2 linked regions of the Gottschalkia purinilytica genome follow. The protein of the gene in region 1 binds, or shares a complex with, the protein of each later gene. Links are inferred from orthologs where the notes say so. Each region holds a gene or a part of one and is shown on either strand. Other genes may lie near its edges.

Evidence for each region.
Region 2: the proteins of tig (region 1) and rpsG are in contact, whole or in part, in a crystal structure (PDB 3GTY), measured with the Thermotoga maritima proteins. The link is inferred for Gottschalkia purinilytica from one-to-one orthologs. Residues at the interface, in WP_004081061.1 of Thermotoga maritima: Glu122, Val124, Val129, Leu130, Tyr133, Glu188, Gly259, Ile262, Tyr263, Glu266, Ser270, Glu273, Gln274, Glu277, Arg308, Gln311, Ile312, Ser315, Tyr316, Glu325, Arg329, Arg336, Leu363, Phe366, Trp367, Arg373, Leu377, Arg381, Leu384, Glu387; in WP_004081843.1 of Thermotoga maritima: Lys34, Lys52, Lys55, Glu59, Arg62, Gln63, Glu66, Asn67, Lys69, Val71, Arg95, Ala109, Lys110, Lys111, Gly112, Arg113, Pro114, Glu117, Glu121, Ile124, Ala125, Tyr127, Asn128, Asn129, Thr130, Gly131, Lys135, Asp139, Arg142, Met143.

Annotation. Positions count from the first base shown.
Region 1 is NZ_LGSS01000011.1:24,832-35,197, forward strand. What follows is about bases 5,806-8,593. They hold tig (trigger factor), read left to right. Parts: upstream 5,806-6,450; coding sequence 6,451-7,737; downstream 7,738-8,593. Other genes in these bases: CLPU_RS11300 (tocopherol cyclase family protein), read left to right, coding at 5,806-5,909; clpP (ATP-dependent Clp endopeptidase proteolytic subunit ClpP), read left to right, coding at 7,779-8,363; clpX (ATP-dependent Clp protease ATP-binding subunit ClpX), read left to right, coding at 8,385-8,593. In the rest of the region: CLPU_RS11280 (OPT family oligopeptide transporter), read left to right, coding at 1-283; CLPU_RS11285 (ATP-dependent DNA helicase), read left to right, coding at 822-3,182; CLPU_RS11290 (zinc-ribbon domain-containing protein), read left to right, coding at 3,370-3,534; CLPU_RS11295 (NAD(P)H-dependent flavin oxidoreductase), read left to right, coding at 3,696-4,769; more of CLPU_RS11300, read left to right, coding at 4,938-5,805; more of clpX, read left to right, coding at 8,594-9,662. UniProt on the Bacillus subtilis protein: Involved in protein export. Acts as a chaperone by maintaining the newly synthesized protein in an open conformation. Functions as a peptidyl-prolyl cis-trans isomerase.
Region 2 is NZ_LGSS01000010.1:81,634-85,609, reverse strand. The notes cover bases 1,033-3,976. They hold rpsG (30S ribosomal protein S7), read right to left. Parts: upstream 2,768-3,976; coding sequence 2,297-2,767; downstream 1,033-2,296. Other genes in these bases: rpoC (DNA-directed RNA polymerase subunit beta'), read right to left, coding at 3,727-3,976; CLPU_RS10725 (ribosomal L7Ae/L30e/S12e/Gadd45 family protein), read right to left, coding at 3,370-3,612; rpsL (30S ribosomal protein S12), read right to left, coding at 2,930-3,343; fusA (elongation factor G), read right to left, coding at 1,033-2,204. Also shown: tuf (elongation factor Tu), read right to left, coding at 1-93; more of fusA, read right to left, coding at 138-1,032.

The sequences.
Region 1 (10,366 bases):
TATTGGTGGTATAGTGAGACTACTTATAGATAAGAAATTCAGAAATGATGAAGAGACTCTTAAAAGGCAAACAGAAAGAGGAATACTTTTATCGTCAGGACTCGTTGCAGGAGATGCACTAACGGGAATAATAATAGCAGTTTTTGCAGCACTTGGCATTAATATAGGAATAGGTAGTAGTTTGATACCTAGAATAGCAAATAGTCCTGTTACATCGATAATTTTATTTGGAATATTGTTAATATGGTTATATAGATTTACTAGTAAAACTAGGACTTCATAGATTTCTATGAAGTCCTAGTTTTATATATGAAACTGTTTGTTTATTTTAAAATAAGTTTAAATATAAGTTTCATCTAAGAATTCTTTAATATAATATTTACATCTTAAAGTATATCTTATGATAGTTTCATATATTCAGTTTTAGATGCTCTTATGAATGCTATATTATAATTTATATGAAATATGGAGTATCAACCAACTTCAGGTAATTTATCAGATATTTTAGAAATAATCGACTTCTTGTTTAAAACTGTTAAATAGAAATATAGCTAGTAGTAAATCACTTTAAAAATTTATTATATAAAAGGTAGTACAAGTAAAATGAAATTCTTAACATATTAAATCTACTTATCTAAATTCTATATTATGATAATATTAGTCTATAATACTTACTTAGAAAATAAGCAGCAAGTCTAAATTATAACTTTAATATATACTTATATTAACTATAATAAAAAAATTAAAGTAAAAACTTTAAACTTTCTTTTGTAAGAAACTATGAAAATTAAAATGATAGTAAATAAAAAAGGTTGGTTTATATGCTAAGTGAAAATACTATAAAAATATCTGTTAGAAATTTAGTGGAATTTGTTCTTCGTTCTGGAGATTTGAATGTAAGATTTATGAGTGCAAATAGAGCATTAGAAGGAACTAAAGCTCATCAGAAAGTACAAAAAAATGCTGGTGAAAACTATAAATCTGAAGTTCACTTGTCATACGCATTGGAATATGGAGGATTTGTTTTTATTGTAGAAGGAAGAGCAGACGGCATAGTTCATATAGATGATAAGGTATTGATAGATGAAATAAAGTCGACTACTAGACCTTTAGAAAGTATAGATGAAAATTATAACTCTCTTCATTGGGCACAAGCTAAATGTTACGGATACATATATGGAAGACAAAATAATTTAAAAGAGATATCAATACAGTTAACCTACTTTAATATAGATACAGAGGAAGTAAAATATCTTGAAAAAGAGTTTAAAATAGATGAATTAGAATTGTTTTTTTATGATTTAGTAGATAAATATGTGGTTTGGGCTAATTTAACTAATGAAATATCAAAGAAGAGAGATGAGTCTATAAGGGCTTTAACATTTCCTTTTGAGAGCTATAGAAAAGGACAAAGAGAATTAGCAATTTCAGTTTACAAGACTATATTAGATAAAAAGAAATTATTTGTACAAGCACCTACTGGAATAGGAAAAACCATATCTACTATATTTCCTACTGTGAAAGCCATAGGTGAAGGGATAACATCTAAAATATTCTATTTAACTGCAAAAACTATAGCTAGACAAGTAGCAGAGGAAGCATTTAATGTAATGACGAAAAAAGGGCTATATATAAAAACAATAACTCTTACAGCTAAAGAAAAAATATGTTTTAAAGATGAAACTATCTGTAACCCAGAAAATTGTGAGTATGCTAAGGGACATTTTAATAGAGTAAATGAAGCAGTACTTGATGTTTTAAAAAGTGAGAATATAATAACTAGAGATATCGTAGAAATATATGCTAGAAAATATAAAGTTTGTCCTTTTGAATTTTCTCTAGATTTAAGCTTGTGGACTGATTGTATTATATGTGACTATAACTATGCTTTCGATCCTAGAGCTAGCTTAAAGAGATTTTTCGAAGAAGAATCTGAGGGTTATACTTTTTTAATAGATGAGTGTCATAATCTAGTAGACAGAGCTAGAGATATGTTTTCGGCAGAATTAAATAAGAAGAAATTTTTAGAAATGAGAAATATTTTCAAAAATATTGATTTAAATATATATAAATCTCTTTCAAAAATTAACTCTTTTATGAATCAAACAAGAAAAAAATGTGAAGATAAAGGATATTTTATAGATTCAGAAGAAGAATTAGAGTTATATCCATTACTAAGAATGTTTATAATAAGGGCAGAGGAATGGATCATAAATAATGAACAAGAAGACGGACATAAGGAACTTTTAGAGTTATATTTCGAAGTAATGTCATTTTTAAGAATATCTGAACTATACGATGATAAATTTGTAACCTATGGAGAAAAAGAAGATAGAGATGTTAGAATAAAGTTATTTTGTTTGGATCCTTCTTGCCTATTAGAAGAAACGATGAAAAAAGTAAGAAGTACAATTTTATTTTCGGCAACTCTTACTCCGTTAAAATACTTTAGATATATATTAGGAGGAAATGATGAGGACTATACTATTAAGCTTGCTTCGCCTTTTGCAAAAGATAATTTATGTATAGCTATAGTAAATAATATTTCAACAAGGTATACAGATAGAGATAAAACTTACGATATTATAATAGAATATATAAAACTAATTATATCTCAAAAACTAGGGAACTATTTTGTATTTTTTCCTTCTTATAAGTATATGAAAGAAGTATATATGAGATTTACAGAAAAATATCCAAGTATAAACTGTGTTTATCAAGACTTTAATATGAAAGAAAATGAAAAAGAAGATTTTATAAATATGTTTGAAGAAAATCCTAAAAATGAACTTGTAGCATTTGTAGTATTAGGAGGGATATTTTCAGAAGGAATAGACTTAAAAGGTAATAAACTTATAGGATCAATAATAATAGGGGTAGGATTACCACAAATTTGTCTTGAAAGAAATATTATAAGAGAATATTTTAACTCTAAGAATAACATGGGATATGAATATGCTTATATGTATCCTGGTATGAATAAAGTTCTTCAGGGTGCAGGAAGGGTTATAAGATCAGAAAGAGACAAAGGAATAATTATACTTATCGATGATAGATTTTCACAAAGCAAGTATAGAAGTCTTTTTCCAAATGAATGGACTCATAATGTAACTATAAAAAGTCCATATCATGCTGAACATTTAATAGATAAGTTTTGGAAAGAAAACTCTTGTGAAAAATAAAAAAAATTCTAGGTACAGATAAAATTATCATTGCAATATTCCTACAATAGTGTCATACTAGACAGGAGATAAAATTTTTAAGTCATTTCTACTAAGATTTAAGAAGATTAAAAACATTCCTACTTTTTTGGTAAGCAATGTATATCTATTTTAAATCTTATTTAAATAAAAAAGGAGGAATGTTGAAATGGCAGATAAAACAATAGTTTGTAAAGATTGTAGTAAAGAATTCATATTCACTGAAGGAGAACAAGCTTTCTATAAAGAAAAAGGTTTTGAAAATGAACCTCAAAGATGTCCAGATTGTAGAAAAGCAAGAAAACAACAAAACAATAGAGGATTTAGAAGATAATTTTACTTAAATAAAACCTACAAGACATGTCTTGTAGGTTTTTAGTTTATGTAAGTTATTTACTATTAAAACTATTTCAAGAATATGTTGACTGAACTTAAATTGACATATATACTTTACTTAAAATATTTTTAAAATTCAAAAAGTTAGGAGTAGATGCTATGAAGTTACCTCCTTTAAAGTTGGGAGACTTAGTTGCAAAAGTTCCAATAGTACAAGGAGCTATGGGGATAGGCGTCTCATTATCCAAATTAGCTTCATCTGTAGCTAATGAAGGTGGAATAGGAGTTATATCAGGAGTACAAATTGGATATGAAGAATCTGATTTTGAAACTAATAGTTATGCGGCTAACATAAGGGCCCTTAGAGCTCATATTAGAAAAGCTAGAGAACTAAGCCCAAATGGTATTTTGGGAGTTAATCTTATGGTTGCTATAAAAAACTATAAGGATATGGTTAAGACAGCAATAGAAGAAAAGATAGATTTAATTGTTTCAGGAGCAGGATTACCTATGGATTTACCAGAAATGATAAAAGAAACTAAAACAAAGCTAGCACCTATAGTATCTTCTGGTAAAGCAGCGGCTTTGATATCTAAGATGTGGGATAGAAAATTTGATTATATACCAGATATGGTAATAGTAGAAGGACCAGAAGCCGGAGGACACCTAGGATTTTCCAAAGAGGAAATAAATGGCAAATCAGCTACTAAACTAGAAAAAATAGTAAAGGATGTTATAGTTGCATTAAAACCTTATGAGGAAAAATATAATAAACCTATTCCTGTTATTGCTGCAGGAGGAATATATGATGGATTTGATATAGCTAAGTATATTAAACTAGGCGCTTCAGGAGTACAAATGGCTACTAGATTTGTAGCCACAGAAGAATGTGATGCCCATATAAATTTTAAACAAGCATATGTTAAAGCAAGTGCAAGTGAAGTAGGACTGGTGAAGAGTCCAGTTGGAATGCCAGGAAGAGCTATATATAATAATCTGACACAAAAATTAGAAAAAGGTAATATAGCAGTTAAGAAATGTTATGATTGTTTAAGACCTTGTGATCCTAAAAATACCCCTTATTGTATTTCAAAAGCCTTGATTGATTCTGTCAAAGGAGATGTTGAAGAGGGGTTAGTGTTTGCAGGTAGCAATGCTCATCGTATTGATAAAATAGTCAGTGTAAAAGAACTAATGGCTAGCTTAGTACTTGAAGCTGAAGGAGCTTTATAAAATAATCGATTAATAGATAAGATATTTTATATTTACGCTAGTTATAATATAGATTTAAATGCGATAGAATTTAGCTTCTCCCTTTATGTATACATAAAGGGAGATTTTTATTTGCTTACTTGGTAAATAATATGATTATTAGTATAATCATAAAGTCAAGGAGGAAATATGTTTAAAGAAATAAGAAATCCGGATCTTTATCATGGTGTAAATAGAAAAAAGAATTTTTTTGAAGGATGGTATTTTAAAATAGTAGATAAAAACTGTGATAATGTATTTGCCTTCATACCAGGAATAGCTAAAGGAAATAGCTTAAAATTCAATCATTCTTTTATTCAGGTTTTAGATGGTAAAAAAGTGAAATACAACTATATTAAATTTAATAGTAGTAGTTTTAAATTCAAAAAAGATAAATTTTCTATAGCTATAGAAGATAATAATTTTTCACTTAGTGGTATAAGTCTTAATATTAATAATGAAAAAGATAATATTAGTGGTAATATCAAATTTGAAAATGTTAAGAAGTGGCCAGATTCTATAGTTAATCCTGGAAGCATGGGATTTTATAATTACCTTACTTTTATGGAGTGCTATAGTCATGTCTGTTGTATCGACGGAAATATTATTGGAGGTTTAAACATAAATGGAGATTATATAGACTTTACAGGAGGAAAAGTCTATATAGAAAAAAATTGGGGAAGATCATTTCCTAAATCTTGGATATGGATACAATCTAATTCATTTGATAACAAGAGAGTAGCATTTACATGTTCAATAGGAAGAGTTCCTTTTATATGTACTACTTTTAGTGGATTTTTAGTATCAATTATGGTTGAAGATAAGTTTTATAAATTCACAACTATAAATAGAAGTAAGATGAAAATTATAAAAAAAGATAATGATGTAAATATAGTTTTCACGAAAGGTCGCTTGAATTTAAATGTTATGACTTATAGTAATAAATATGAATTCATACAATGTAAAGGTCCTAAAGATGGTAATATGATACCATTAGTTGATGAAAGTTTAAATGGAAAAATAACTGTGGAATTATTTAATAATAAAATAAATGAAACTATATTTAAAGGTGTAGGTAATTGTGCAGGAATAGAGTATGGAGGAGAAATGCAAATTTTATAAAAAAACTTTAAAAAAGTATTGACATTATATTTGAAAGTGATATAATAGTATTTGTCCTTAAAAAACAATTAAAAAATAAATACTTCATGCGGAAGTGGCGGAACTGGCAGACGCGCTAGACTTAGGATCTAGTGCCATACGGCGTGGGGGTTCAAGTCCTCTCTTCCGCACCATTTAACCAATGGATTATCCATTGGTTTTTTTCATATTCACATATATATGCTGGTTCGTATAATATACTTAATAAGTAACAAATTTAATAGATGAATACATTTATAAATACGGTCATTTCCAACATTGGACATCAAAAAATTTTGTGTTATAATATAATGGTTAATTATGAAAACAACGTTTTAGGTACTTAGAATAAAGGACAGCCTATAAACTCTAAAAATTGCTTTTTTATTTGAATATATCTATCTGTAGCGTCATATTTAACCATTATAAACTAAATGAACGTTAATTATATTTTAAAAGAAGAATAAGTTAAAAGAAGAATAAGCTTGTTGGATAATTTATAAAATCTAAGGAGGAATTTTTAATGAGTTCAAAAATTGAAAAAAAGGAAAAGAATCAAGTTACACTAAAGATCGAAGTAGATGCACAAACTTTTGAAAAAGGAGTACAAAGTGCTTATAACAAAAACAAAGGCAAATTCAATATTCATGGATTTAGAAAGGGAAAAGCTCCAAGAAAAATTATAGAATTAAACTATGGAGAAGGAGTATTTTATGAAGAAGCTATAAATATAATATTCCCTGAAGTATACGAAGCAGCTATAAAAGAACACGGATTAGATCCAGTTGCTAGACCAGATTTAGATGTTGAAGCTATAGAAAAAGGAAAACCGGTAGTATTTGTAGTAGATGTTACAGTTAAACCTGAAGTAAATCTAGGAGACTATAAAGGTATAGAAGTAGAAAAAGTTGAGTATAATGTTACTGATGAAGATGTTAATGAAGAATTAAAAACAATACAAAATAGAAATGCAAGAATAATTGAAGCAGAAGATAGACCTGTTAAAGAGGGAGATATACTTACTATAGATTATTCTGGGTTTGTAGGAGAAGAGCAATTCGAAGGTGGAACAGCTGAAAATCAAACACTAGAAATAGGATCAGGAGCATTTATTCCAGGATTTGAAGAACAATTAGTTGGAAAAAACAAAGATGAGGAAGTAGAAGTAAAAGTAACTTTCCCAGAAGAATATCATGCTGAAAACTTAGCAGGAAAAGAAGCTATATTTAAAGTAACAATACATGAAATAAAAGTAAAAGAATTACCTGAGTTAGATGACGAGTTAGCTAAAGATGTTAGTGAATTTGATACATTAGAAGAACTAAAAAAAGATATAAAAGTAAGATTAGAAGAACAAGCTAAAAATAAAGAAAAAGTAGAAATAGAAAATAAAATTATAGAAAAAGCTTGTGAATTAAGCGAAGTTGAAATTCCAGAAGCTATGATTGAAAGACAAATAGATGTTAATGTAAATGAATTTGGTTATAGACTAAGCTATCAAGGTTTAGATCTATCAAAATATCTTGAATTAACAGGTATGGAATTTAGTGATTTTAGAGCACAATTCAAAGAAGATGCTGAAAAGTTTGTAAAAGGTGATTTAGTAATAGAAGCTATAGGTAAAAAAGAAGGAATTGAAGCTAGTGAAGAAGAACTAAATAATGAGATAGAAAAATTATCTAAGCAATATGGTCAAGATGTAGATAAGTTCACAAAGAACTTAGATGAAAATGATTTAGATTATATAAAAATGGGAATAATTAAAAGAAAGGCAATAGACTTTTTAGTAGATAGTGCTAAATTAGTTTAAAAGTTAGTTGTCTAATAAGCAATTTTCAGGAGGGGATAAATATGGCTTTGGTACCAGTAGTCGTTGAACAAACAAATAGAGGGGAAAGGTCATATGATATTTATTCTAGACTTTTAAAAGATAGAATTATCTTTATAAATGATGAAATAAATGACGTTACTGCTAGTCTAGTAGTAGCACAACTTTTGTTCTTGGAAGCAGAGGATCCAGATAAAGATATACAAATATATATAAATAGTCCAGGAGGATCGATAACTTCCGGATTTGCTATATATGATACTATGCAATATATAAAACCAGATGTTTCAACTATATGCATAGGTATGGCTGCCAGTATGGGAGCTTTCTTACTTGCTGCTGGAACAAAAGGAAAGAGATATGCTCTTCCAAATGCAGAAGTTATGATTCATCAGCCACTTGGGGGAACTAGAGGGCAAGCAGAGGACATAAGAATACACGCAGAAAGAATAATAAAAATGAAACATAAAATAAACAAGATACTAAGTGAAAGGACAGGTCAACCTCTAGAGAAAATAGAGAAAGATACAGACAGAGATAACTACATGTCTGCTGAAGAGGCTAAAGGGTATGGTTTAATTGATGAAGTTATAACATTTAAGAAATAACATTGTAAGCGAGGTGTGACAATGTCAAAATTTGATGACAAGCAGCTTAAATGCTCTTTTTGTGGAAAATCTCAAGAACAAGTGAGAAGACTTGTTGCTGGTCCATCTAATGTTTATATTTGTGATGAGTGTATAGAATTATGTCAAGAAATAATAGAAGAAGAATTTGAAGATGCAATAGATATAGATTTAAAAGATCTTCCAAAACCAGCAGAAATAAAAGAGATATTAGATGAGTATGTAGTACAACAAGATAAAGCTAAAAAAGCTCTAGCTGTTGCAGTTTATAACCATTACAAGAGAATAAACAAGAAATCTTCAAATAATGAAGTTGAGGTACACAAAAGTAACATAGTTATGATAGGACCTACTGGATCTGGAAAAACACTACTTGCACAAACTTTAGCAAAAATATTAAATGTACCTTTTGCTATAGCTGATGCTACTTCTTTAACAGAAGCTGGATATGTTGGAGAAGATGTTGAGAATATTCTCTTAAAACTTATTCAGTCAGCTGACTATGATGTAGAAAGAGCTGAGAAAGGTATAATTTATATAGATGAGATAGATAAAATAGCAAGAAAATCAGAAAATCCTTCTATAACTAGGGATGTTAGTGGAGAAGGGGTTCAACAAGCTTTACTTAAAATTCTTGAAGGAACCGTTGCTAGTGTTCCTCCGCAAGGAGGAAGAAAGCATCCTCACCAAGAATTTATACAAATAGATACTACTAACGTATTATTTATAGTTGGTGGAGCATTTGATGGAATAGACAGTATTATCCAAAGAAGAACTGGCAAAAAGTCTATAGGATTTGGAGCTGAAATTCAAAGTAAAGAAATTAAAGACTTAGGAAAATTACTAGAAGATTTACAACCTGAGGATTTATTGAAATTTGGTTTGATACCAGAATTTGTTGGAAGACTTCCAGTTATGGTTACTCTTAATCAACTTGATAAAAAATCATTGGTTGATATATTAACTAAGCCTAAAAACGCTTTAGTAAAACAATATAAAGAATTATTTGCAATGGATGAAGTTGAACTTGAGATCGATCAAGAAGCTTTAGAAGTAGTTGCAGAAAAGGCTATAGAAAGAAAAACTGGAGCTAGAGGATTAAGAGGAATACTTGAAGAATCAATGTTAGATATTATGTATGATATACCATCTCGTGAAGATATAGAGAAGTGTATCATAACAAAAGAAACTATCTCACAGAAAAAAGAACCAACATTAGTTCTTTCTGAAAAAAGAAAGAAAAAGCAAGTGAAAAAATCAGATAAAGAGACTGCATCATAAAAATAAGACAATACTAAAATTTAAAATTATCCCATGACTATAAAGTTAAAAGAGACTTATAGTCATGGGATTTTATTTTGCTATTAAAATCTTTATTGTTAATTTTACATTATTATTTTCCATAGTAAGAAGTATAATAGTCTAAAAAATAAAGGTAAAATCAATATTTAAAAGTTATTGATTTGACTTTTTTAGATGAATCTGATGAAGAGCTTTTATATCAATATTGAGTCTATTATGTATATATTATGCATGAAGTAGTATTTCTTATGTGATTCATGTATAATATTTGCTATATTTACATCATAAGTACTAATTAACATAAATTATGATATAATTGTAGACATATAGTAAATAAGATAATACATGCCAAATAGGAATTGGAGATAAAAAAGTTATATAATTGTAAATTATAAGGTTAGAATACTAATAACTTTAAAAATTTAATTATCAGTTATAGTTAAATATAAAGATTTATTAACTAAACTTTAATTTATAAAAATATTATTAATATACTAAACATATCAAAATATATCTTTTTCTGACTAAATAGATTTTAAAAGTCAGTTATAGTTATTTTGATACCATTGTTTTATCCTTAACTATTTTATTATTAAGTTTACATTGTTTATATATTAAGACTTAGAGTTGAAAGAAATAAATGATTTAATTGTATTTTAGATTACCATAATTTGCGTTATTTA
Region 2 (3,976 bases), on another replicon or contig:
TGCTGCTGTTAATGTTGTTTTACCGTGGTCAACGTGTCCTATTGTTCCTATGTTTACGTGTGGCTTATTTCTTTCAAATTTTGCTTTTCCCATTTTTATTCCTCCTTACCTTTATACAAAATTAAAATTTATTTAAATTATTTATTCATTATTTTTTCAGCTATACTATTTGGAAGTGATTCATAATGATCAAATACCATTGAATACGTTCCACGACCTTGAGTATTTGAACGAAGGTCTGTTGCATATCCAAACATTTCTGAAAGTGGTACAAATGCTCTGATAATTTGAGCACCTGATCTTGATTCCATACCTTCAACTCTACCTCTTCTTGAGTTTAAGTCTCCGATAACATCTCCCATGTACTCTTCTGGTACAGTAACTTCAACTCTCATGTATGGTTCAAGAATTACTGGACTAGCTTTTTTCATACCCTCTTTAAATGCCATAGAACCGGCAATTTTAAATGCCATTTCTGAAGAGTCAACATCATGATATGAACCATCATAAAGTGTAACTCTAAAGTCTAATACTGGATATCCTGCTAATATACCATTTTGCATAGCTTCTTGGATACCATTATCAACAGCTGGAATATATTCTTTAGGAATAGCTCCTCCAGTTATCTTATTAACAAACTCATAACCTTCACCAGGTTCTCTTGGTTCCATCTTAATTTTAACATGACCATATTGTCCACGACCACCAGATTGTCTAGCATATTTAGCTTCAACATCGGCTGGCTTAGTAATTGATTCTTTATAAGCTACTTGTGGACTACCTACATTAGCTTCAACTTTGAACTCTCTTAAAAGTCTATCTACGATAATCTCTAAGTGAAGCTCACCCATACCACCAATGATTGTTTGACCAGTTTCTTGATTAGTATAAGTTCTAAAAGTAGGATCTTCTTCAGCTAATTTTGCTAAAGCTATACCCATTTTATCTTGACCAGCTTTAGTTTTTGGCTCTATAGCAACCTCAATAACTGGTTCTGGGAATTCCATTGATTCTAGTATAATTGGATGATTTTCATCACAAAGAGTATCTCCAGTAGTTGTATCTTTAAGACCTACTGCTGCTGCTATATCTCCAGAATAAACTCTTTCGATTTCTTCTCTTTTATTAGCATGCATTTGTAGTATACGACCGATTCTTTCTTTTTTACCTTTTGTTGAGTTTAATACATATGAACCTGATTCAAGAATTCCAGAATAAACTCTGAAAAAGGCTAACTTACCAACATAAGGGTCAGTCATAATTTTAAATGCTAATGCAGCAAATGGTTCTTCATCAGATGAATGTCTTTCATCTTCTTCATCTGAGTTAGGCTTAACTCCTTTTATAGATGCAACATCTGTAGGTGCTGGCATGAAGTCTATAACACCATCTAGTAATGATTGAACACCTTTGTTTTTATACGCTGATCCACAGAAAACAGGAGTTATTTGTACTGATAGTGTAGCTTTTCTTATTGCATCTTTAATTTCATCTACACTAATTTCTTCTCCTTCTAAGTACTTCATCATAAGCTCTTCATTTTGATCAGCTATAGCTTCTAATAAAGCCTCTCTATATTCTTCTGCTTCAGCTTTCATGTCTTCAGGTATTTCTACTACATCAAATTGCATTCCAAGATCATCTTTGTAAACAATAGCATTCATATTTACAAGGTCAACCATTCCAACAAAAGTATCTTCCTTACCTATAGGTAATTGAAGTGGAACAGCGTTAGTTCTTAATCTCTCTTTCATCATATCAACTGCTCTATAAAAATCAGCACCTAATATATCCATTTTGTTTACAAATGCTAAACGTGGTACTCCATATTTATCTGCTTGACGCCAAACAGTTTCTGATTGCGGCTCAACTCCACCTTTTGCACAGAAAACTGCTACTGCACCATCGAGAACACGAAGAGATCTTTCTACTTCAACAGTGAAATCCACGTGTCCTGGCGTATCTATGATATTTACTCTATGATTCTTCCATTGAGCTGTAGTAGCCGCAGAAGTTATAGTAATTCCTCTTTCTTGTTCTTGCTCCATCCAGTCCATAGTAGCTGAACCTTCATGAGTCTCACCTATCTTATGAGTTCTTCCTGTATAGAACAAAATTCTTTCGGTAGTTGTTGTTTTTCCAGCATCAATGTGAGCCATGATACCGATGTTTCTAGTTTTTTCTAGGGAAAATTCTCTAGGCACAGTATTCCTCCTTTCTTCTACTGTTTACAACACTGCATATAGGTTTTCCGCAAAATATATTTATAATCATATTTTCGACAGTATCTTTCTTATTACCATCTGTAATGTGCGAAAGCTTTATTAGCCTCTGCCATTTTATGAGTATCTTCTTTCTTTTTAACACTTGCTCCTGTATTGTTAGCAGCATCTAAAAGTTCTTTAGCTAGTTTTTGAACCATAGTTCTTTCTCCTCTTTTTCTAGAGTAGTCAACAAGCCATCTTAATCCTATAGTTTCTCTTCTATCTGGTCTTACTTCTATAGGTACTTGATAAGTTGCTCCACCAACACGTCTTGCTTTAACCTCTAATACAGGCATTATGTTATTTAAAGCTCTGTAGAATACTTCTATAGGCTCTTCTCCAGTTTGCTCTTTTACATAATCAAGTGCACCATATACTATTTTTTGAGCTTTACCTTTTTTACCATCTAACATTATTTGATTTACTAACTTAGTTATAACCTTATCTTTATAAATCGGATCAGGCATAACACTTCTTTTTGGCACATGTCCTTTTCTTGGCACGCTTCTTCCCTCCTTAACTATTCAAAGATTAGATCATAGGTACTCGACAAAACTAAGATGTCGTAGTGCACAAAATGCATATATATAAACAGTCTTTATCTGTTATTTAAATAACAGATAAAGTCACTGCATTTCTCCGCACTATTTTATAATAAATATTTATTATTTCTTAGGTTTTTTAGCACCATATTTAGATCTTGATTGCATTCTCTTATCTACACCTGCTGTATCTAAAGTTCCTCTTACAATATGGTATCTAACCCCTGGTAAGTCTTTTACTCTACCACCTCTTATAAGAACAACACTATGCTCTTGTAAGTTGTGTCCTATACCTGGGATATAAGCACTAACTTCTAACCCATTTGTAAGTCTAACTCTGGCAATTTTTCTTAAAGCTGAGTTAGGTTTTTTAGGAGTTACAGTTTTAACAGCTGTACAAACACCTCTTTTTTGTGGTGCATTTATTTTTGTAACTTTTTTCTTTAATGAGTTATAGTTAATACCTAAGTGTGCAGATTTAGACTTAGAAGTAACTTTTTCTCTTCCTTTTTTTACTAATTGGCTAATTGTTGGCATTAAAGCACCTCCCTCCAAAATTTTGCTTATTTTAGTATAGCAGCAGAAGCTGCGCTAACATCAATTCCACAGGCCTTTCCTAATTCTTTCATGCTGTCTACATATACAATCTCTATAGATTTTTCTTTACATAAGTCAACTAAGCCATTAACTACTCTAGACTCTGCATCTTTAGCAACAAATAAGACTTCTACTTCATCATTAATTATTGCTCTTTTGGCCTGTTTAGTACCTACTACCTTTTTGGCTTCTTTAAGACTCTGTAACACTATAGTTTCCTCCTACTTTAAATATCTAGAAGATTACGTGGGTAAATCCCACATAATCTTCTTTGATAACAAAAGAGTCAACCATACAAATTTACACACTAGTACATTTTATCATCAGTTGTTTATAGTGTCAACAACATCTATATCATTTAACTCATTTTCTGTTTCCTCTTCTGTCTCTGTACTTATAGCTATATCCTTGTACTTTTTCATTCCTGTACCTGCAGGTATAAGTTTACCTATAAGAACATTCTCTTTCAATCCTATTAAGTTGTCTTCTTTACCTTTTATCGCTGCTTCCGTCAACACCCTCGTAGTTTCTTGGAATGAAGCAGCTGATAAGAATGATTCAGTAGCTAATGAA